DNA from 2 places in the Peribacillus sp. P4_C12 genome. Region 1 is predicted to be linked to the other one. Evidence: predicted binding sites of a transcription regulator. Region 1 holds the regulator's gene; the other holds the start of a gene.
What was found. Region 1 encodes Rex, which represses fermentation and respiration genes when NADH is low (regulators of the CRP and FNR family bind a similar motif). Its sites were predicted from a motif close to TTGTGAAATATTTCACAA; they were not measured.
Positions count from the first base shown of each region.

Region 2: a site for Rex is predicted at 7,277-7,294, ahead of qoxA (cytochrome aa3 quinol oxidase subunit II). Genes of this name have one in related genera too.

Region 1 is NZ_JBFUIB010000002.1:30,004-38,853, reverse strand. It holds gene tsaB (tRNA (adenosine(37)-N6)-threonylcarbamoyltransferase complex dimerization subunit type 1 TsaB) at 1-466, shown strand, start outside; gene rimI (ribosomal protein S18-alanine N-acetyltransferase) at 492-944, shown strand; gene tsaD (tRNA (adenosine(37)-N6)-threonylcarbamoyltransferase complex transferase subunit TsaD) at 941-1,954, shown strand; gene AC1DUW_RS01230 (ABC-F family ATP-binding cassette domain-containing protein) at 2,235-4,154, opposite strand; gene moaC (cyclic pyranopterin monophosphate synthase MoaC) at 4,285-4,794, shown strand; gene AC1DUW_RS01220 (redox-sensing transcriptional repressor Rex) at 4,829-5,488, shown strand; gene AC1DUW_RS01215 (YdiK family protein) at 5,516-5,731, opposite strand; gene AC1DUW_RS01210 (CPBP family intramembrane glutamic endopeptidase) at 5,728-6,453, opposite strand; gene groES (co-chaperone GroES) at 6,790-7,074, shown strand; gene groL (chaperonin GroEL) at 7,134-8,771, shown strand.
Region 2 is NZ_JBFUIB010000035.1:11,994-24,613, forward strand. It holds gene AC1DUW_RS08745 (sugar ABC transporter ATP-binding protein) at 1-1,018, shown strand, start outside; gene AC1DUW_RS08750 (ABC transporter permease) at 1,020-2,027, shown strand; gene AC1DUW_RS08755 (hydrolase) at 2,314-2,643, opposite strand; gene AC1DUW_RS08760 (COG3014 family protein) at 2,864-3,592, shown strand; gene AC1DUW_RS08765 (S1C family serine protease) at 3,829-5,064, shown strand; gene AC1DUW_RS08770 (hypothetical protein) at 5,359-5,667, shown strand; gene AC1DUW_RS08775 (cytochrome C oxidase subunit IV family protein) at 5,739-5,900, opposite strand; gene AC1DUW_RS08780 (hypothetical protein) at 5,929-6,168, opposite strand; partial or broken gene AC1DUW_RS08785 (nucleoside recognition domain-containing protein) at 6,837-7,006, opposite strand; gene qoxA (cytochrome aa3 quinol oxidase subunit II) at 7,414-8,361, shown strand; gene qoxB (cytochrome aa3 quinol oxidase subunit I) at 8,432-10,378, shown strand; gene qoxC (cytochrome aa3 quinol oxidase subunit III) at 10,378-10,974, shown strand; gene qoxD (cytochrome aa3 quinol oxidase subunit IV) at 10,976-11,260, shown strand; gene AC1DUW_RS08810 (hypothetical protein) at 11,693-11,830, shown strand; gene AC1DUW_RS08815 (YfmQ family protein) at 12,067-12,516, shown strand.

The sequences.
Region 1 (8,850 bases):
GACAATTGCGAAAACATTGGCGTGGACGTTGAAAATTCCATTATCGGCTGTTTCTAGTCTAGAAGTTTTAGCTGCTAATGGACGTTATTTTAACGGGTTAGTTTCGCCCTTGTTTGATGCAAGAAGAGGCCAGATTTATACTGGATTATATGAAATAGAAAATAATGTGTTAAATACAGTCATGGAAGATTGCAATATTCTATCCTCTGAATGGGCAATTCGATTAAAGGAATTAAAGCGTCCTGTTTTATTTGTTGGTCAGGATGTAGAAATTCATCGGGAAGCGATTACGAAAGTGTTAGGGAATTTAGCAGTATTTTCTCCCGTACAGTTATTTAACTCCCGACCAAGCGAACTTGCATTTATTGGCCTAAACAAGACTGAAGTGGACATACACCAGTTTGTACCGAACTATATTCGTATGGCTGAAGCGGAAGCTAAGTGGCTCGAACAGCAGGGGAAATAAAATAATAGGAAAGCGACCGATTATTATGAGTAAAACATTGACGTTTCGAAAGATGAAAACGGAAGATATTGACCAAGTGTTAAACGTAGAAAAACAATCCTTTACTTTGCCTTGGAGCCGGGAAGCTTTTTTTAATGAATTAAATCATAATCAATATGCTGTTTACATGGTTATTGAAGATGAAGGGAAAATTGCTGGTTATTGCGGCGCGTGGATTGTCATTGATGAATCGCATATTACCAATATCGCTATTTTACCTGAATATCGAGGGCAAAAGCTGGGTGAAGCTCTGCTTAGAAAGATGATTGAAATCTCAATTAGCATGGGCGTTGTAAGGATGACGCTTGAAGTTCGTGTTAGTAATGCAGTGGCCATTTCACTTTATGAAAAACTAGGTTTTCAAAAGGGTGGAATTCGTAAAAATTATTATACAGATAATCAAGAAGATGCTTATGTTATGTGGGTGAATTTTTCATGAAAAAAGATCAACTTATATTAGGAATTGAAACCAGCTGTGACGAAACTGCTGCAGCTGTCATAAAAAATGGTACAGAGATATTGAGCAATGTCGTGGCTTCACAAATAGAAAGCCATAAGCGGTTTGGTGGTGTTGTACCTGAAATAGCGTCCCGACACCATGTAGAGCAAATTACAATCGTGCTTGAAGAGGCTTTGCTTCAGGCTGGTGTGACGTACGAAGATTTGGACGCTATTGCTGTTACAGAAGGTCCTGGGCTAGTAGGGGCATTGTTAATAGGTGTTAATGCTGCTAAAGCAGTGGCATTCGCTCATGGAATCCCACTTGTTGGAACGCACCATATCGCGGGCCATATATATGCAAATAGACTTGTTCAAGAAATTCAGTACCCAGCCCTCTCATTAGTCGTTTCAGGAGGCCATACGGAATTGGTGCTTTTAGAGGAGCCCGGTTCCTTTAAAGTAATAGGGGAGACGCGGGACGATGCAGCAGGAGAGGCATATGATAAAGTAGCTCGAACTTTAGGACTTCCTTATCCAGGCGGTCCTCATATCGATAGGCTTGCACAAGAGGGTTCACCATCTTTGAAACTGCCTCGGGCATGGCTGGATGGCAGCTATGACTTTTCTTTCAGTGGGTTGAAATCAGCTGTAATTAACACTTTGCATAATGCAGAACAACGTGGAGAAAAAATTGATCCTAAAGATTTGGCCGCAAGTTTCCAAGCAAGCGTCATAGAGGTACTTGTGACAAAAGCTGTAAAAGCTGCTAAGGAATATGATGTGAAACAGGTGTTACTTGCAGGTGGTGTTGCCGCTAATAAAGGCCTACGGAAAGCACTAACTGAAGCCTTTATGGATTTACCAATGGATATTTCTATTCCCCCATTATACCTTTGTACGGATAATGCAGCTATGATTGGTGCAGCTGCAAGTGTCATGTTCGAAAAAGGGAAGCGCTCTGGGTTAGATTTGAACGGAAACCCCGGATTAGATTTAGAAGTTTTCTAACGATAAAAAAGGCAGGATACCAAACTTCGGTATCCTGTCTTTTTTATCATATTTTTAAAAAAATAGAATATTCTGTGGATAACGTTTTTTATTATTCAAACCCGCTGTGTATAACCAGTTGTTATGTGGATAAGTGCATAAGTTTCTGTGGATATTGTGGATAAATTGATTGAGTAGCTATTGAGTAACAACTTGTTTGTGTATAAAAATGTGGATAACTTTGAGTGGATCTTTTCAAAACATCATGTAAAGACCGAGTTAAATAACTCGGTCCGAATGTTTATTCTTCTAATTCAGCCCATTCTTCAAGATGCTGATCTAAAGTTTCCTGTGCTTTATCAAGCTTCGTCTGAACTTCCATTACCTTTTCATGGTCTTGGAAGACGTTTGGGTCACAAAGGAGCTCATTATACTCGCTTATTTCAGTTTCGAGTAGCTCCATGGCTGCTTCGATTTCCTCGATACGGCGCTTTCGCTGGCGTTCTGCTTTTTTTGCTTCTTTATCAATTTTGTAGTTTGTCTTTTCAACGATTAGTTCTACAGTGTTTGATTTATTTTGTTGTTCGAGTGCTTCGATTTCTGCTTGCTCTTGTTTCTTCTCTACATAGTAATCATAATCGCCGAGAAACTCTTCATTGCCGTCTTTGGATAGCTCAATGACCTTTGTTGCAATTCGATTAATAAAATAACGGTCATGTGAGACGAAAAGAATGGTTCCTGGATAATCTATCAAAGCGTTTTCAAGCACTAATTTGCTGTCGAGATCTAAATGGTTCGTTGGTTCATCAAGAATTAAAAAATTCCCTTTTTCCATCATCATTTTGGCTAAAGCAAGCCGTGCCTTTTCACCACCGCTTAGTGTCGAAACGGTTTTCAATACATCATCTCCACTAAAAAGGAAATTACCAAGTACTGTGCGGATATCTTTTTCCGGTTTAAGGGGATAATCATCCCATAGTTCATTTAGTACGCGTTTATTAGAAATCAAATTGGCCTGTTCTTGATCGTAGTAGCTGACCTCGACGTTCGTTCCAAAACGGAAATCGCCAGAAATTGCAGGCAGCTTGGATATAATCGTTTTCAATAACGTCGATTTACCAACGCCATTTGGACCGACAAGGGCAATACTTTCTCCTTTTGTCATCCGAGAGTTAATATTATTAGATACTGTTTCCCCTTCATAACCAATAGCTAAGCTTTGAAGATGAAGTACCTCGTTTCCGCTTTGCTTTTCAATTTGGAAGGAAAAATTAGCAGATTTTTCGTCACCTTGTGGCCTGTCCAATACGTCCATCTTTTCGAGCTGCTTACGCCTGCTTTGCGCTCTTTTCGTGGTCGAAGCTCTTGTGATATTACGTTGAACAAAGTCACGCAGCTTTTCGATTTCACCTTGTTGTTTTTCGAATTGCTTCATGTCCCGTTCATAATCTTCCGCTTTTCCTTCTAAATAAGAACTGTAATTACCATAGTACTTTTTCATATTATTTCTTGAAATTTCATACACCTGGTTTACCACTTTATCTAGAAAATAGCGGTCATGGGAAACAATAAGTACAGCACCTTGGTAACTTTGTAAATATTGTTCAAGCCAGGAGAGAGTTTCGATATCCAGATGGTTTGTTGGCTCATCGAGAATCAATATATCGGGCTTCTTTAAAAGCAGCTTTCCTAATGCAAGCCGTGTTTTTTGGCCTCCACTCAACGTGGAAATGAGAGTGGAATAGTCAAAGTCACCAAACTGAAGACCATGTAATACGGAACGGATATCTGCTTCATATTGATAGCCCCCCTTTTCTTTAAAGGCTACCTGTAAAGTGTCATATTCATTTAACACCTTTTGGTAAAGTATTTCGTTATCAAAAGTGTCAGGTTTGGCCATTTCGGCCTCAAGTCGGCGCAGTTCTTTCTCTTGCTCTATCAGGTCTTTGAATACAGTCAGCATCTCATTCCAAATGGAAAGTTCAGATTCTAAACCTGTATCCTGTGCCATATAGCCAATAGTGACGCCTTTGGGTTTGATGATCTCACCGCCATCATGGGAAAGTTGTCCGGCTATGATTTTTAGTAGAGTTGATTTTCCAGCGCCGTTTCGGCCAACTAGGGCAATTCGATCTTTATTTTGAACTTCGAGCTTCATATTTGATAAAATAAGTTCAGCCCCGTAATATTTGGATAGTTGATTGATTTGTAATAAAATCATAAATTTTCACCTCAATTGATTATTGTTAGTGTAACGTATTATAGTAATTATCGGCAACAGCTGAGGTTTAGGCAAAAACAAGCTGTTACATAATGTGGAATAATAGTGTATGATTTAGGAGGGGTTATTAATGGGGGACTTAACGCATTTTAATGAACAAGGCAGAGCTAAAATGGTTGATGTGAGTGCGAAGCCTGAAACCATTCGGACGGCAACAGCTCAATCGAGTATCTTATTGAACGATGAAATATATGAAAAAATTACGAACCAGAAAATGAAAAAAGGTGATGTTCTGTCAGTTGCACAGGTTGCAGGCATCATGGCAAGCAAAAATACATCCAATATAATCCCGATGTGTCACCCTATTTCTCTACAAGGGGTCAATATAGCCTTTGATTGGGTAAAAGAAGAACAAGGTTATAGGCTTAAAATAGAAACAGAAGCCAAGACAAAAGGGAGTACAGGTGTTGAAATGGAAGCGTTAACAGCTGCATCTGTGACCGCTTTAACTGTCTACGATATGTGTAAGGCTATTGATAAAGGAATGGTAATCGGGCCTACATTTTTAGTGGAGAAAACAGGTGGGGTGTCTAGTAGCGATTACAAAAGACAGTTGAATCAAACAGATAAAGAAGAATAAGTTTGAAAAGCATGTGTGAAGGCGGGGAAGAACGATGAACCATGACCCAAAGATACCGCAGGCAACGGCCAAAAGGTTGCCCTTATATTATCGATTTTTAAAGAACTTACATTCCTCAGGTAAGCAAAGAGTATCCTCGGCAGAGCTTAGCGAAGCTGTAAAAGTTGATTCGGCTACAATTCGCCGTGATTTTTCCTACTTTGGCGCGCTTGGAAAAAAGGGCTACGGCTATAATGTGAATTATTTACTATCCTTCTTCAGAAAAACACTAGATCAAGATGAATTGACAAAAGTCGCTTTAATTGGAGTAGGGAATTTAGGGACCGCTTTTTTAAATTACAATTTTTTGAAAAATAATAATACAAAAATTGAAATGGCATTTGAAGTTTCTGAAGATAAGGTTGGAAAGCGAATTGCTGATGTACCAATCTATCATATGGACCAAATAGATACCCTTTTGCAGGAAAATAATATTACAGCAGCTATTTTGACAGTACCTGCCCAAGTGGCTCAAACGATAACCGATCGTTTAGTTAAAGCTGATATTAAAGGAATATTGAATTTCACTCCTGCTCGGCTGACTGTACCGCCGTCTATAAGAGTTCACCATATTGACCTGGCCGTAGAGCTTCAGTCTCTCATCTACTTTTTAAAGCATTATCCTGTGGTAGAAGAAGTTGCATTAGAGGAATAAAAAAACGCTGCGTCTTCGCAGCGTTTTTTATTTTTTCTTCTTATTGTTTGCGGATTTAATTTTAAAGTGCAGCATGATCATACGTAACCCTGACCCAAAGTCAAGAGTTGCAATAAGTACGAGTATGTAGGCAAAGATTCCCCATCCTGATGAATTGACAGTTTGGATTGCGATAGCCGTAAAAAGGGCTCCTAAGGCTGTATAGATGATACCGATAAATAGTGGTGATTGACGACGTTTCATAATAAACCTCCGATAAAGGCCTGTGCAGTATCTAGCATTTTCTCAATATCTTCTCTATATAACACTTGAAGGATGATAACAAGGGTATTCATTGCAATATGTGCCACCATCGACACAAGGATACGACCTGTTTGCGCATAAAGAAATGCAAAGGTGAAGCCCATTGCTGTATATAAAAGAAGATGTTCGAGTTCACCATGCGCCAAGCCGAAAATAACTGAGCTGATTAAAGCTGAAATAAAGAAATTAAAGCGTTTATTAAGTGACCCGAAAATGATTTTCCGGAAAAGGATTTCTTCCAAAATAGGTCCAATTACTGAAGTCACGAAAATGACCATTGGGACTTCGTATATGAGTGAAATAAGATTCTGCGTATTTTCAGATTCAGACTTCACCCCGAACATTTGTTCAATGCTTCCAGCTAAGCTTTGAGCAATAAGAGCCAGAAATACACCTGCTATCGCCCACAATATAGACGTAGGGATTGAAGCTTGATTACGTGTGTCTATTCTTTCCCTCATATCTTTTCTCATCAAAATTAAAATCAGTGTTAGAGCTGCGAGAAAGCTGAATACAATCCAGTATGCTGCCGCTTTAACTTTGAGTTCATCAGCAGGCATTTCGCTTAAAGATCCAATCAGCATGAAAATAGGCATCCCAACAATACTGGATAATTGCATGGCTATGTAAGTGATGATGACGAACCAATATTCTTTTTTCAAAAATGAAAACTCCTTTTATTTAGTCCGCCATTTCTCTTATAACGGTCCTGACATGGGGACAATCTCTAAACGTATACTCCAAAATGGTATCAAATAATGAGACAGAACTCCACTTAAACGTACGCATAAGAGAACATTTCATCTCCTTTGTTAAAAGAAACATTATCTTAAAGTAGTATACCCGGAATTTATCAGAAATTAATAAAAAATTTTCGATAAGATACTTGCAAAAAAGGCTCGGTTTATTTAATATTATAAATGTGTTAGCACTCGATGATGAAGAGTGCTAATAATCATAAAGCAAATTATCAAGAGAATATGAGGAGGTTGTTTCACTTGTTAAAACCATTAGGTGATCGCGTTATTATTGAACTAGTTCAATCTGAAGAAAAAACGGCAAGCGGTATTGTTCTTCCTGATACTGCAAAAGAAAAGCCACAAGAAGGTAAGGTCGTAGCAGTTGGTACAGGCCGTGTTCTTGAAAATGGCGAACGTGTTGCTTTAGAGGTTGCCCAAGGCGATCTAATTATCTTCTCAAAATATGCTGGTACTGAAGTGAAATACGAAGATACTGAATACTTAATTTTACGTGAAAGCGACATTTTAGCTGTTATTGGCTAATTATACATCATACTTAACTGAACGAAAATTTTCTTAAAATTTTAGGGAGGTACTTATAAATGGCTAAAGAAATTAAATTTAGTGAAGAAGCACGCCGCTCAATGCTTCGTGGTGTGGACGCACTTGCAGATGCAGTTAAAGTAACGCTTGGACCAAAAGGTCGTAACGTGGTTCTTGAGAAAAAATTCGGTTCACCGCTTATCACAAATGACGGTGTAACAATCGCTAAAGAAATCGAATTAGAAGATGCATTCGAAAACATGGGTGCGAAATTGGTTGCTGAAGTAGCAAGCAAAACAAACGACGTAGCTGGTGACGGTACAACTACTGCAACGGTTCTAGCGCAAGCAATGATCCGTGAAGGTCTTAAAAACGTAACAGCTGGTGCTAACCCAATGGGTATCCGTAAAGGAATTGAAAAAGCGGTTAATACTGCAATTGCAGAATTAAAAGCCATTTCTCAACCTGTTGAAAACAAAGAATCGATTGCACAAGTTGCTGCTATCTCTTCAGCTGATGAAGAAGTAGGACAACTGATTGCTGAAGCTATGGAACGTGTTGGTAACGACGGCGTCATTACAATCGAAGAGTCTAAAGGTTTCACAACTGAATTGGACGTTGTAGAAGGTATGCAGTTCGACCGTGGATATGCTTCCCCTTACATGGTTACAGATTCAGATAAAATGGAAGCTGTTTTAGACAATCCATATATCTTAATCACGGATAAAAAAGTAACGAATATCCAAGAAATCCTTCCTGTACTTGAGCAAGTTGTTCAACAAGGAAAACCACTATTATTGATTGCTGAAGATGTAGAAGGCGAAGCGCTTGCAACTCTTGTTGTGAACAAACTTCGTGGAACATTCAATGCAGTTGCGGTTAAAGCTCCTGGATTCGGTGATCGTCGTAAAGCAATGCTTGAAGACATCGCAGCTCTTACAGGCGGCGAAGTAATCACTGAAGAAATCGGACTTGACCTTAAATCTGCAACAATCGAATCTTTAGGACGTGCGTCTAAAGTGGTTGTTACAAAAGAAAACACAACTATCGTTGAAGGATCTGGAGATACAGCTCAAATTCAAGCTCGTGTAAACCAAATCCGTGTTCAATTAGAAGAAACAACTTCTGAATTCGACCGTGAAAAATTACAAGAACGCCTTGCTAAATTAGCTGGTGGTGTAGCAGTAATCAAAGTCGGTGCAGCTACTGAAACAGAATTAAAAGAACGTAAACTTCGTATTGAAGATGCATTGAACTCTACTCGTGCTGCTGTTGAAGAAGGTATCGTAGCCGGTGGTGGTACAGCTCTTCTAAACGTATACAATAAAGTGGCAGAAATTCAAGCGGAAGGCGACGTAGCAACAGGCGTGAAAATCGTTCTTCGTGCTATCGAAGAGCCTGTACGCCAAATCGCTCACAATGCTGGACTTGAAGGCTCTGTAATCGTAGAACGCCTTAAAGGTGAAGCAGTTGGAACTGGCTTCAATGCAGCTACTGGCGAATGGGTTAACATGATCGCATCTGGTATCGTGGATCCTACTAAAGTAACTCGTTCAGCTCTACAAAACGCTGGTTCTGTTGCTGCAATGTTCTTAACAACAGAAGCTGTTGTTGCTGACAAACCAGAACCTGCTGGCGCTGGTGGCATGGGCATGCCTGATATGGGTGGCATGGGCGGAATGGGCGGCATGATGTAATTTGATCTATAAAACCCTTATATATTAAGGGTTTGTAGGTAGAAACATCATTTTAGGTGCCGAAAAAGTGCCCGAACCA
Region 2 (12,620 bases), on a different contig from region 1:
TGAATGCAAATTCCTGATCCTCGACGAACCAACTGCTCCGTTAAGTTATACGGAGACGACAGAACTATTTCGAATTGTAAATGAATTAAAGCAAAGAGGCGTTGGCATCATATTTATTTCCCATCGTCTTCCAGAGATTTTTGAAATTTGTGAAGAAATTACGATTATGAGGAATGGGAAAAGTGTTGCATGCCGAGAAGTAGCGGATATTACTCAAAACGAAGTGGTCGAGGGAATGCTTGGGAAAACAATGGATGAACAGTTCCCTGTTGTAAATGCTGCGATTGGTGAAGTTGTTCTGGAAGTGAAGGGACTGTCAGATGCCGAAAAAGTTAAAAATGTTAGCCTTCATCTAAAAGCAGGAGAGATTGTTGGTTTGGCAGGATTGGTTGGAGCAGGGAAAACAGAGCTATGTAAAACCCTATTCGGTCATACTGCTATCACAACAGGGGAAGTCGTGATGAATGGTAGAAAGCTTTCATTGAAAACACCGCATCATGCAGTAAAAAGTGGTCTGGCACTTGTACCGGAAGAACGCAGGAAAGAAGGCATTCTTGTTCAGGAATCAGTTGCAACGAACTTGACTGCAGCAAGTATCGGGAAATTCAGCAAGATATTCAGCTTTGTAGATCGTAAGGCGGAAAAGAAAAAAGCGAAGGAACTTATTACGAGTCTTGGTATTAAAACCCCTTCAGAGGAAGCTAAGGTTGAAAACTTGTCAGGTGGTAATCAACAAAAGGTCGCTATCGGAAAGTGGCTGATTGCTGATGCAAATGTATACATATTTGATGAACCTACAAAAGGCGTCGATGTAGGGGCAAAGAAGGACATATTTGAATTGATTGCCCAACTTGCCAGAAATGGAAAGGCAATTATATATGCATCATCTGAGTTGTCTGAAATCATGGGTATTACTAATCGAACTTATGTGTTATATGGTGGAAAGACAGTCATCGAATTAGAGACAAGCAAAACCAATGAAGAAGAATTACTATTCTACTCAACAGGAGGCAAATAGGATGAGCACACCGATTCCTGTTCTCACACAGACAACAAAAGCGAAGAAAAAAGTAGACTTATTCGACTTTTTCTATAAATACGGCACAATCTTGACGATTATTATTTTGGTTGGGATATTTGCCTTTTCAAATCCATCTTTCATTCAAGCTAATAATCTAATTAACATTCTGCGTTCTATTTCAATCGTGACCATCATTGCGATTGGAATTACGATATCCTTAACTGTGGATGGTTTTGACCTATCCGTTGGTTCTGTAGCATCATTGGCTAATGCGATCGTCATTTCGATGTTTGTTTGGTTTTCGCAGGATACCCTGATTGCGATATTAGCTGCAATCGGTGCGTCGCTTGTAGTAGGAGCATTAAATTCATTCATGATTGTAAAATTGAGAATTCCTGACATGCTGATGACATTAGCGACCATGTTCATCATCCAAGGGATTGCCCTTACCTATACAAAAGGAGCAACGGTTTCACAAAATATGGTCATGCCTGATGGAACGTTCGCTGAAGGACTGATCAGCCCATTTTTCGCTAAGATTGGACAGGTCCCTTGGATTATTCTGATCATGGCAGTCATTGTGATAGCTACCCATATCTTTTTAACTTATACCAAGCACGGTCGTTATATGTACATTATTGGGGGAAATAAGGAAGCTGCCAGACTTTCTGGAATTTCGGTAAATAAATACAAAGTACTGGCCTATCTCCTTTCGGCTCTCTTTGCCGCAATCGGGGGAATTGTTCTTGCTTCCCGCGTCATGACATCCGAAATCAATTCCGGGTCTCCTTACTTAATGGATGCTGTTGCAGCAGCATTTATTGGTTCATCCGTTCTAGGAGCAGGGAAACCGAATGCCTTCGGAACCTTCATCGGTGCAGTCCTGATTGGAATCCTTCAAAACGGACTGATTATGATGTCTGTCCCATACTACGCGATGGACATCGTTAAAGGAACCGTACTTGCCCTTGCGCTAGCGGTTACCTATTATAAGCAAAAACACTAGACTTATGTGTGAATGACACCTTATTTTTCATTGTAAAGTAATCCGCAAAACGTTAAATATACCAGAATCGTTACCTATTAAATGAAACAGTTCTGGTATATTTTTATTTAGGATTATGCATTTCCAAAACTAATCCCATCATAATTTTCTTCCTAAAAAACTCCAAACACTCTGATCGTCTGATGTACCTCATGTGTTAAATCACTTTCTTTCGAAGATGCTTTTTTCATTCTCGTTCTTTTAAAAAATAGAAACTTGTTATTTCAGGTTCTGTTTAAGCATTCTCCTATTTAAAGTTTTGGATTTCCTCGTTGCCTTTGAATTTGTTATCTGCCAATATGCTGATTTCTTCAATATGGTTTCGGGCTGTTTCATCGCCTAATTTATAAATGATGGCGTACAGCTTTTTCGTAGCTTCATCGTATTTATCATTTGCCCGGTCATGATGATAGAGAAGATATGGTACATGAGAACGGGCATATGACTCCAAGTCATCTGTTCGATGTTCCTCTAGGCATTGCTTTAATTCTGCTAGTTCTTCATCTGTAGCGTATATAGTAAAGCTTGGATTTTCCTCAAGTTTTTTTCCTAGTACATCGCCGCTGACCAAATCCACATGATAGGTCTGTTTTTCCTACAACATTTTTTCTTCACCCTTTCAAGCGTTTATCTATGATGTACCACTATTTGTAAAAATATAATCATAAAAGTGAACATTCTCCATAATAAATCGATAGAGATAAAGATGTCAGATATTTCTTGTGAAATCGGGTAAGATAGATTTATAGAATAATATGGAAGTGTATGTGTATTCAGTAAAAGTGAGGAGTGACTTTTTGAAGAGATTACTCATATTTATTTTAATGATGGCATTAATTGTTTCAGGCTGTACCACCAGGAATTACGATTCCAACATGGAGCTAGGAAAAAGTCAGGTGGAAGAGGCAAATTATTTAGAGGCCCATGAGGCATTTGAATTAGCGTATAAAGAAGACCAAACAGGGGAGATGAAAGAGTTAATGGAACTTTGCGTCCTTTTGGCAGATGGAATGAAGAAATACGAGGAACAAGATTTTGAGGCGTCTCAAGTGTTTTTTGAAGAAGCTGCTGCATATAAGGCAAATTATGAGAAAAGTAAACTCATGGTACAAAAGGCAATTGGAATGTCCTCAGAAGCTGGAGAAGCCAGTGCAGAGCCAGTTGAAGACACTGACGCAGAGCAATCGAGGGATGAGTCTGAAGACCCAGTTATCGAGTCAGAAGAAGAGGATAAGCCAGTGGAGGCCCCCGCCACATCGAAGCTAGCTGATAAAGGAAATCACGAGAGTAACAAGGATTCAGATAAGACATTGACGAAAGCTCAGGCGGAAAATCTTGTGAAAGACTACGCTGACATGGAAAACTATCCTCAGCTTCAAATTCAATATGATCGTGAAGATGAAAAGGGAGATTACATATTCCAAGTGTTTGAAATGGTCAATGACAGTAAGGGAAGTGGGCATAAGGCTACTTGGGGTTGGTATGGCGTGAATAAGAAGACAAAAGAAGTCTATGAGCTTATGTAAGAAATAGAATGGATGAAAAAGGTGCCTTGTTATTTGAGGCATCTTTTTTTTTCGTAATGGGAGGTAAGAAATCTCAGAGCTATTAACCAGTCAATATTGTTCTTTTTTCGGTCAAATCTACATTCATTTTATCTTTTTTGTAAAAAGTTTGCCGTATTCTTTATTTCTTAAGAATTTTTTAATAATTACTGTTTATGATGGAGCCAAGTAAAGGACTTTCATAGGAGGGATAAAGGATGGAGAATTATAATGGGGATGAGCAAGTTCGGGTGAAAGCTGAACCGAAAAAGGGCAAGTCGCTTTGGTTAACTAGTCTTGTTTCTGGAACTGTTGCTTCTATAGTTACATCTTCTGTATTTGTATTTGGCGGAGATTTTATAGATGCAGAGAAAAATACAGTGACCGAATCATCACAAACTGCAGGGGCAGAACAAACCGAGAGCGTGGAAAAGAATAAGAGTATAAATACAGAAAAGTTATCGACAAGCACAGATTCAAATGAAAGAGCAGATATGGTTGAATCAGCTTCAAAATCGATTGTAGGTGTCGTAAATTTACAAGAGATGCAAAATCAGAACCCATTCCAGCAGCAAAGCACGGAGAGCGAAACTGTTGAGAGCGGCACGGGGTCAGGAGTTATTTATAAAAAAGATAATGGTAAGGCCTATATCATCACGAATAATCATGTTATTGAAGGTGCTAAGGAAGTAGAAATTTCATTGTATGATGGACAAAAGGCAACTGCAACAGTTGTTGGTGCAGATGCTTTAACAGACCTAGCGGTTTTGACGATTAATGCCTCGGTAGCACCAGAGGGAATTAATTTTGGAGATTCAGATAGAATGCGTCCAGGTGAAGAAGTTTTGGCCATTGGTAACCCTCTCGGACTTGATTTCTCACGTTCGGTTACGCAAGGAATTGTAAGTGCAACTGGGCGTTCCATATCAGTCGATACATCTGACGGAGAGTGGGAACTTGATGTCCTTCAAACAGATGCGGCAATTAATCCTGGTAACAGTGGAGGTGCATTAATCAATACTGCTGGTGAAGTAATAGGCATAAACAGTTTGAAAATTTCTGAAAGCGGTGTGGAAGGCTTAGGTTTCGCTATACCAAGTAATGACGTAATACCGATTGTAACGGAACTGATTGAAAATGGAAAAATCACGCGGCCATATTTAGGGGTCAGCTTGGCGAACACAGAAGAACTGCCACAGTATTACCTTCAAAATGTCCCTGAAGCTGCAAAGTCAGGTGTAATGGTAACGGGTATAGAAACTGGATCGGCGGATGCGAATGGAGGACTTAAGCAACAGGATATCATTGTGGAGATTGATGGAACGAAAATTAGTACCTCTGCTGAATTAAGGAAATACTTATACACAGATAAGAAAATCGGCGATAAAGTAAAGGTCAAAGTGTATCGAGGTAATGAAGAGAAAACCTTAACGATTACGTTACAAAATTCATAAAAAAAGAGAAATGACTCCTGAGCAATTGGCAGGAGTCATTTTTATAGCTAATGAGTCGATAAAATATTTGGGTAAATAATAAAAAATAAATAATAGTATAAAAAATGGATATTATCGGAAAAATAGGTAGTGTATTTTAACTATTTGGTTTATTTTCCATATAGTCTTGAATACCTAAAAGTGAGTTGTAATAACTTTAATTTGTCAAGGTTTTCATTGTGAATATATTGAAAATTATAAAAAGTTTGACAAATTTGTGAAATGTAATAAAATAGAAAGAAAGGGGATGAAATAATGGAAGCTAATCAGAAGATGTTAGATGCAGTGAAGTGGGTATCAGGCACAGGTTGTGTAATCGGAATTATTATTTTTGCTTTAAGTTTATTTGTAAGCGATTACAATAAGGATTATATATTAACTGCTGTTGGAATGGCCATTACATTAAGCGCAGCTGCCATTTTCCTAGTTGGTATATTTTTTGTCCTGACAGAAGAAATGGTGATGAACACACATAAGGGTAAAACAGTTGTACCGGAAACAACTAAAATCATAAAAATAAATTCAAAAGTTAAAACAAAAAGAAGTACCGAGTTCAGTAACTAAAGCAATGAATAGAGCGTAATACCGTTTTCGTAGATGGCTTTCTTATCATCAGATTCACAAGCATGCATGAACTAATCTAGTTGTTCACCTGCTTGCAGGAATGAAGCTACTATAAGGACTATCATTCCTGTTCTCAAAGAAAGGTCATATACATCAACACCAAGAGCAACGGATGTAAGAACCATGGAGAATATGAACCCCATAACATGTCCACGTGGAAATAACTGTTTCATACTCAAATTTCCTTTCAGGTAGATGAAGCTACATCCGGAATGCTAGTGAAGAATCAGCTGTCGGTATGATAGTGAAGTTGTATTCTGGAACTGGGAACAGAGAGTAGCCCACTCTAGAGAACGTGTATTCAAAGGATCGCTTGAAATATTTCTTGGGCATGGCAGTAGGTTGTACACGATTAAAGCGTAACCAACTAGTTAACAAATGCTCCAACAATGAAAGCATATTCAATGATCCAAATCCAGTTGATTTAGAATATGTGTACATACAACATGGCTTGGCCATCCACATCAAACTCACTACATTCCTGAATGAAAAGTTCTAACTCTACATTCTGAACTCTGAACTATACCACGAAAAATGGACACTTTAAAAAGGTCCATTTTTCGTGGTTTTTCTATGTGCATATAATAAAAGAAACAAAAGGGATGCAGTTGTCAAAATTGGATATTTAAGTAGTGAGTTTCCTTTATTCAGGTGGAGGAATTCCAGAAAAGTGAATGGACTAATGCGCTTGAAGTAACATGTGGGGAAACGGCCTGCCCCCTGGTCACTTTATAAATTTTGAGGTGTGAAAGGATATCCCTTTTTCATGCCCCATTCATATTTACAAAACACAAATAGCCTACTCCCGCAAAAATAGGAGGACAGGACTAAACAGCAGTTTAGGAAAAGTAATACTGACAGGGCAATAAGTATTGCGAGAAGAAGGAACCTGATTACCAATATTTTATTATTGTTCTTAAATAAGATTAACCCTGTTATAGAGCAAAGTAGTACAAGTGTGCCTGTGATTAGTCCTAATATAATGTATACGACTTTCCCCCATTTTCCTTTCCCCTATTTTAACCAAGCCTATTAGAATGGCTAAATGTGCCACAGCAAATGTCCTAGAAAGGCATTCAAGTAGGCATCATAAAGGATCAAAATGTTCATTTCACACTCTTTGTTTCCTTATATATAATGGCAAGTGTTGTACGACAAGGGTAATGAAGCAGGGAAAACAACATCATATACAATGCCGTTACCGAGTCCATGGTCGAGTGAGAAAAATTCGTTTTTAATCCTGGATACCATCAACATCCATTAACGATTCCATCGATAGCTATCTTCTTAACAGGAGAGGTAATAAAACTTGAATATTCAGTAATTTAAATCCAGTCTTGAGGTAATGTACGAGGGAGAATATAATGTGAAAATTCATTATATTAAAGTAACATTAAATGGAAAAAGAACCGGGAATACTTGCAAATCCTTCACTAATAAGTGAATTCTCCGTAAGTAAGATATTAAACAATTATTATATTTCATTTCATAAAGATTTTCGAACATTTCAGTTCAGTTACCATCTTCTTACTGCTCTTTCATGAACTTTATGTGACAGATGTCACTTTGTATTGTCTTTTTATACACTTGGGATTAATATTGGTATGTCGGGGTTTGTGAACATGGTAACACTTTGTCCGAATAATTACCAATAGGAATTTTATTATGTAAGAAAGGGGTAGTACTATGAAAATAAAATGGGCTTTATTAACTATACTTTTTACTATTGCCACTGTGCTAACCGGTTGCGATAACCCATTAATGGTCTTGGACCCTAAAGGGCCAGTAGCTGCAACACAAGCAGATGTTATTATGATTTCGATATGGACAATGGCCTTTGTCGTTCTTGTCGTTATTGTACTGTATATCTTCATGATAATGAAATATCGTGCATCCAAACAGCGTGATGATTATGAACCACCTCATATTGAAGGAAGTAAGGTTCTTGAAATAATTTGGGTTGCGATCCCAATTTTAATCGTCGCTTTCCTATCAGTTGTTACTGTTAAAACAACAAATGAAGTTGAGGCAACACCTAAAGGATACCAAGAGCAAGAACCATTAGTTATTTACGCTTCATCTTCTAACTGGAAGTGGCATTTTAGTTATCCGGAAGAAGATATTGAAACAGTTAACTATCTGTTTATACCGACTAACCGACCAATTGAATTTAAACTTTATTCATACGGACCAATTGCTAGTTTCTGGATTCCGCAACTTGGAGGACAAAAATACGCGATGTCGGACATGGTAAACACGTTGCACTTAGCAGCTGATGTTCCAGGAGATTATATGGGTCGAAATTCAAACTTCAGTGGTTCAGGTTTTGCTCAGCAAACGTTCAACGTTAAGGCAATGCCTACAAAAGAATATGATAAGTGGGTAGATGAAATTAAAGCTACTGCTGAACCGATTACTGAGGAAAAATTCAATAAATTATTAGAACCTGGTCATGTGGGACAATCCACTTACACTGGAACTCACTTAGAGTTTTCTCCAGCTCCTGAAGGGGAACATGCTGGTCATAGTATGCACGGATCATCTGATACTGAAAAAACTGATTCTGAGAAATCCGATGAATCCACCAAAGATTCACACGAGGAACATTCAGAACACAGCAACATGAATCATTAAGAATTAATCTCACTCGATAAAACAACTAGGTTTACACAAGGAATATTTTCCTGAAAGGAGTCACAAAAGTATGGATTACTTTGATCGATTTGCCGTACCTCATCCAAGTCCAGCGATTTATGCATCCATGGTTGCTATTGGCTTAACCATGCTTGCGGTTGTTGTCGGAATTACCTATTTTAAAAAATGGGGTTACTTATGGCGTGAGTGGTTAACAACGGTTGACCATAAACGTATTGGTATCATGTACATCTTGTCTGCACTACTTATGCTTTTCCGTGGTGGAGCCGATGCTATCATGATGCGTGCTCAAACTGCTGTGCCTGATAACGGTTTGTTGGATGGACAGCATTATAATGAAATCTTTACAACACACGGGGTTGTCATGATCCTGTTTATGGCTATGCCATTTATCATTGGGTTAATGAACATTGTTACACCATTACAAGTTGGAGCACGTGACGTAGCATTCCCACGTCTAAACGCAGTAAGCTTCTGGTTATTCTTTATGGGTGCAATGCTATTTAACATCTCTTTCGTAGTTGGTGGATCTCCTGATGCAGGTTGGACATCTTACTTCCCACTGGCAAGTAACGATTTCAGTGAATCAGTAGGTTCGAACTATTACGCGATTGCAATTCAAATAGCTGGTATCGGTACATTACTGACTGGTATCAACTTTATCGTAACAATCTTGAAAATGAGAGCACCTGGTATGAACTTAATGAAAATGCCAATGTTCACATGGTCTATCTTGATCACAAACTTCATTATCGTTTTCGCTTTCCCTGTATTGACAGTGGCACTTGCGTTGATGACAATGGATCGTCTATTCGGAACTCAATTCTTTACGATGGCCAATGGCGGTAGCGATATGCTTTGGGCGAACTTGTTCTGGGTTTGGGGACATCCTGAAGTTTATATAGTTATTCTTCCGGCATTCGGTATTTACAGTGAAATCATTTCGACTTTTGCACGTCGTAACCTGTACGGGTATAATTCGATGGTTATCTCGATGGTAGCTATTTCTACTCTATCTTTCGTTGTATGGGCTCACCATTTTTACACAATGGGTCACGGTGCAATGGTTAACGGTATCTTCTCGATTACCACAATGGCAATCGCTGTTCCGACCGGTGTTAAGATTTTCAACTGGTTGTTCACACTTTGGAAAGGTAAAATCGTTTTTACCGTCCCAATGTTATACTCTTTAGCTTTCATTCCGATTTTCACGCTCGGTGGGGTAACCGGGGTTATGCTTGCCATGGCAAGTGCTGACTACCAATACCATAATACAATGTTCTTAGTAGCTCACTTCCACTACGTTTTAATCCCTGGTACTGTATTTGCCGTACTTGCTGGTTTCACGTACTGGTGGCCAAAAATGTTTGGTTTCATGTTGAGCGAAAAGATTGGGAAATGGTCGTTCTGGTTCATTACAATCAGCTTTAATGTAACATTCTTCCCGATGTTCATCACTGGTTTAGATGGGCAAGCACGTCGTATGTATACGTACTCTGAATCAACGGGCTATGGTCCATTGAATATGCTCTCTTTCGTTGGAGCAATTGGCTTAGCAATAGGTTTCGCGCTTATTGTGTACAACATCTATTGGAGTACTCGTTATGCATCAAGAAATATTTCAAACGATCCATGGGATGCACGTTCTCTAGAGTGGGCTACACATACACCAATACCAGAATATAACTTTGCAATTGTGCCTACAGTTGATTCTACAGAAGCATTCTGGGATTCTAAGAAAAAAGGCTTTAAATTATTTGGTGGTAAAGTAGAAAAGATTCATATGCCAAATAACAGTGGTGTGCCGTTTATCATGAGCTGTATCTTCTTCGTTTGGGGCTTTGCAATGGTATTCAGCATGTGGATCATTGCAATCATTGCAACACTTGGTATCTTTGCTTGTATGGCTCACCGTTCATTCGAAAAAGATCACGGACGTTATATCTCCGTTGAAGAGATTGAAGAAACTGAAAATAAATTGCGAGGTGCTAAGTAATGAAAATAGATAACTCGCTGCCACTAGAATATAGCACGGAAGAAAATCGCTTAAAGATTTTTGGATTTTGGATTTTCCTGGGGGCAGAAATAGCTCTTTTCGCTACACTGTTCGCCACTTATTTTGTATTAGTTAACGGTACTGGAAATGGTCCAACAGGGGAACACCTTTTTAAAGTACCAACCCTAATGCTTCAAACAATTTTTCTTTTAACTAGTAGTTTTACCATTGGTCTTGGAATCAATGCAATGAGACTTGGTAGTAAGAAAGCGATGCTTAGTTTCTTCGTTATCACCCTTATTCTTGGTTTAGGCTTTTTGGGAGTCGAAATCTATGAATTCGTGGAGTATGTACATGAAGGAGCAACCATTCAAACAAGTGCTTTCTTATCTAGTTTGTTTACGTTACTAGGTACGCATGGAGCTCACGTTACACTTGGTTTATTCTGGGGAACATTCATCATTCTGCAGGTTAAAAAACGCGGTCTGATTCCAGAAACAGCAAACAAAGCTTTCATCTTTTCTCTTTACTGGCATTTCTTAGACGTTGTCTGGATTTTCATCTTCAGTTTCGTCTACCTGAAAGGAATGATGTAATATGAAACAATTATTCCCACGGGGCCAAGTTATGGGATTTGCCTTTTCACTAATCCTGACTTTGGTTGCACTATCAGTTATAGTGTTTGATCTCTCACTTAAAATGGCAATGATCATCCTACTTGTTACAGCCTTCATGCAAGCAGCACTTCAATTGGTTATGTTCATGCATGCAGGAGAGTCTGAGGATAAAGCATCGATTTACACAAACGTTTATTACGGATTGTTTGTTGCATTGGTTACAATTTTCGGTACAATGCTAACAATGATTTGGGGATATCAATAATCCATTCCTACAAAACTGGGCGTCTTGATGACGCCCAGTTTTTTTGTATTTAATTATTGTAAGTGGAAATTTATATACCATTTTAATCACTTCATCATAGAAATTTGTTTTGTTATGAAGGATGAAGATGAACCAATTAAGTTTAGTATAACCATTTCAGAATGTTTTATTTACAGGGAATGGGAGAAAATATGGGTAAGAAGATAGGAGCTAGATTCGTTATACACAAGAATTCCTTGAAAATTCGAGGAATCTTCAAACAAAAAACATCTTTTTTCATTATAATTTAAATAATAAATGTTGAGTTTTTACCCCAATCATTGCTCATTATTTCTAGGACGAGATAGCGGCCCCTTTATTGGGTCTTTTACAGTTTGCTCGGATTATCGATTGGCTTACCCTTAGATTCATTTGGAGGAGAGGGAAAAGGTAATGGTAATGCCTTTAATGCTTCTTCCGGGTTTTGAAACGTATTCTTTATCTGTAGCTTTAGTACCAGCCAATAGTGAATCAAAGAGAATAATAATCATCTTTTTATATAAAAAAGAATTCAACAAGCCGTTAAAATAATTTAGTGGTTTCTATAATTTCCTTAATTTCTACTATACTGCGTACATTTTAGACTGATTACGCATTAATCTAGTCTTCGTATCTTTAGTGCCCTTCTTCAGGCACCCGTTCTATTAACGTTTCACCATAAGTGAAACGTTAATAGAACGGTCACATCTTCAAAGAAAAACTGTCCGCCCCTTTGATATAATTAGGGATATAATAATTAATTTAGAACTTAGCGGAGATGATGAAATATGACATTGCCTGTTTTGATTTTAACAATTCTCATAAGCTTGGTTAAGCTATTAGTTACCTGTCTTCCAACCGATGCAGTGAATTGGATTATCAGCAAATTTAAACTGCATTCAGAACTTAGTGACGCGAATTGCATCGTAACCATTGACGGAAAACGCTTGGAAGGTGAAGACAAAATTCAAGTTATTAATTATTTTAATGAAGCTATATTTTTGAAAAAAAATCATATATTTCCAGGGAACGAGCAATTGTTTTTACATCCAGAAAACAATGGGACCCCATTAGTCATTGATACTAAAAGCGGCAAAAAGGATGTTAGGTTACTTGTGCACATTTACAACGACCACGTGGATGTAGTCAAACAGTACAAGAAGAAATTAGTTGCGTATAGTTTGCTTTCCGATAGCCTGCAAGAACGTTCTATGCCAGTAATAAGGGATTTTGTTTAAAAGGAACATAAAAAAAAGACGGTCTTTAAAAAGACTGTCTTTTTTTCTAAATTATTTATTGTGTAATCCATTTTTTTATTCGATGGTAAAAATTATAGTTAATA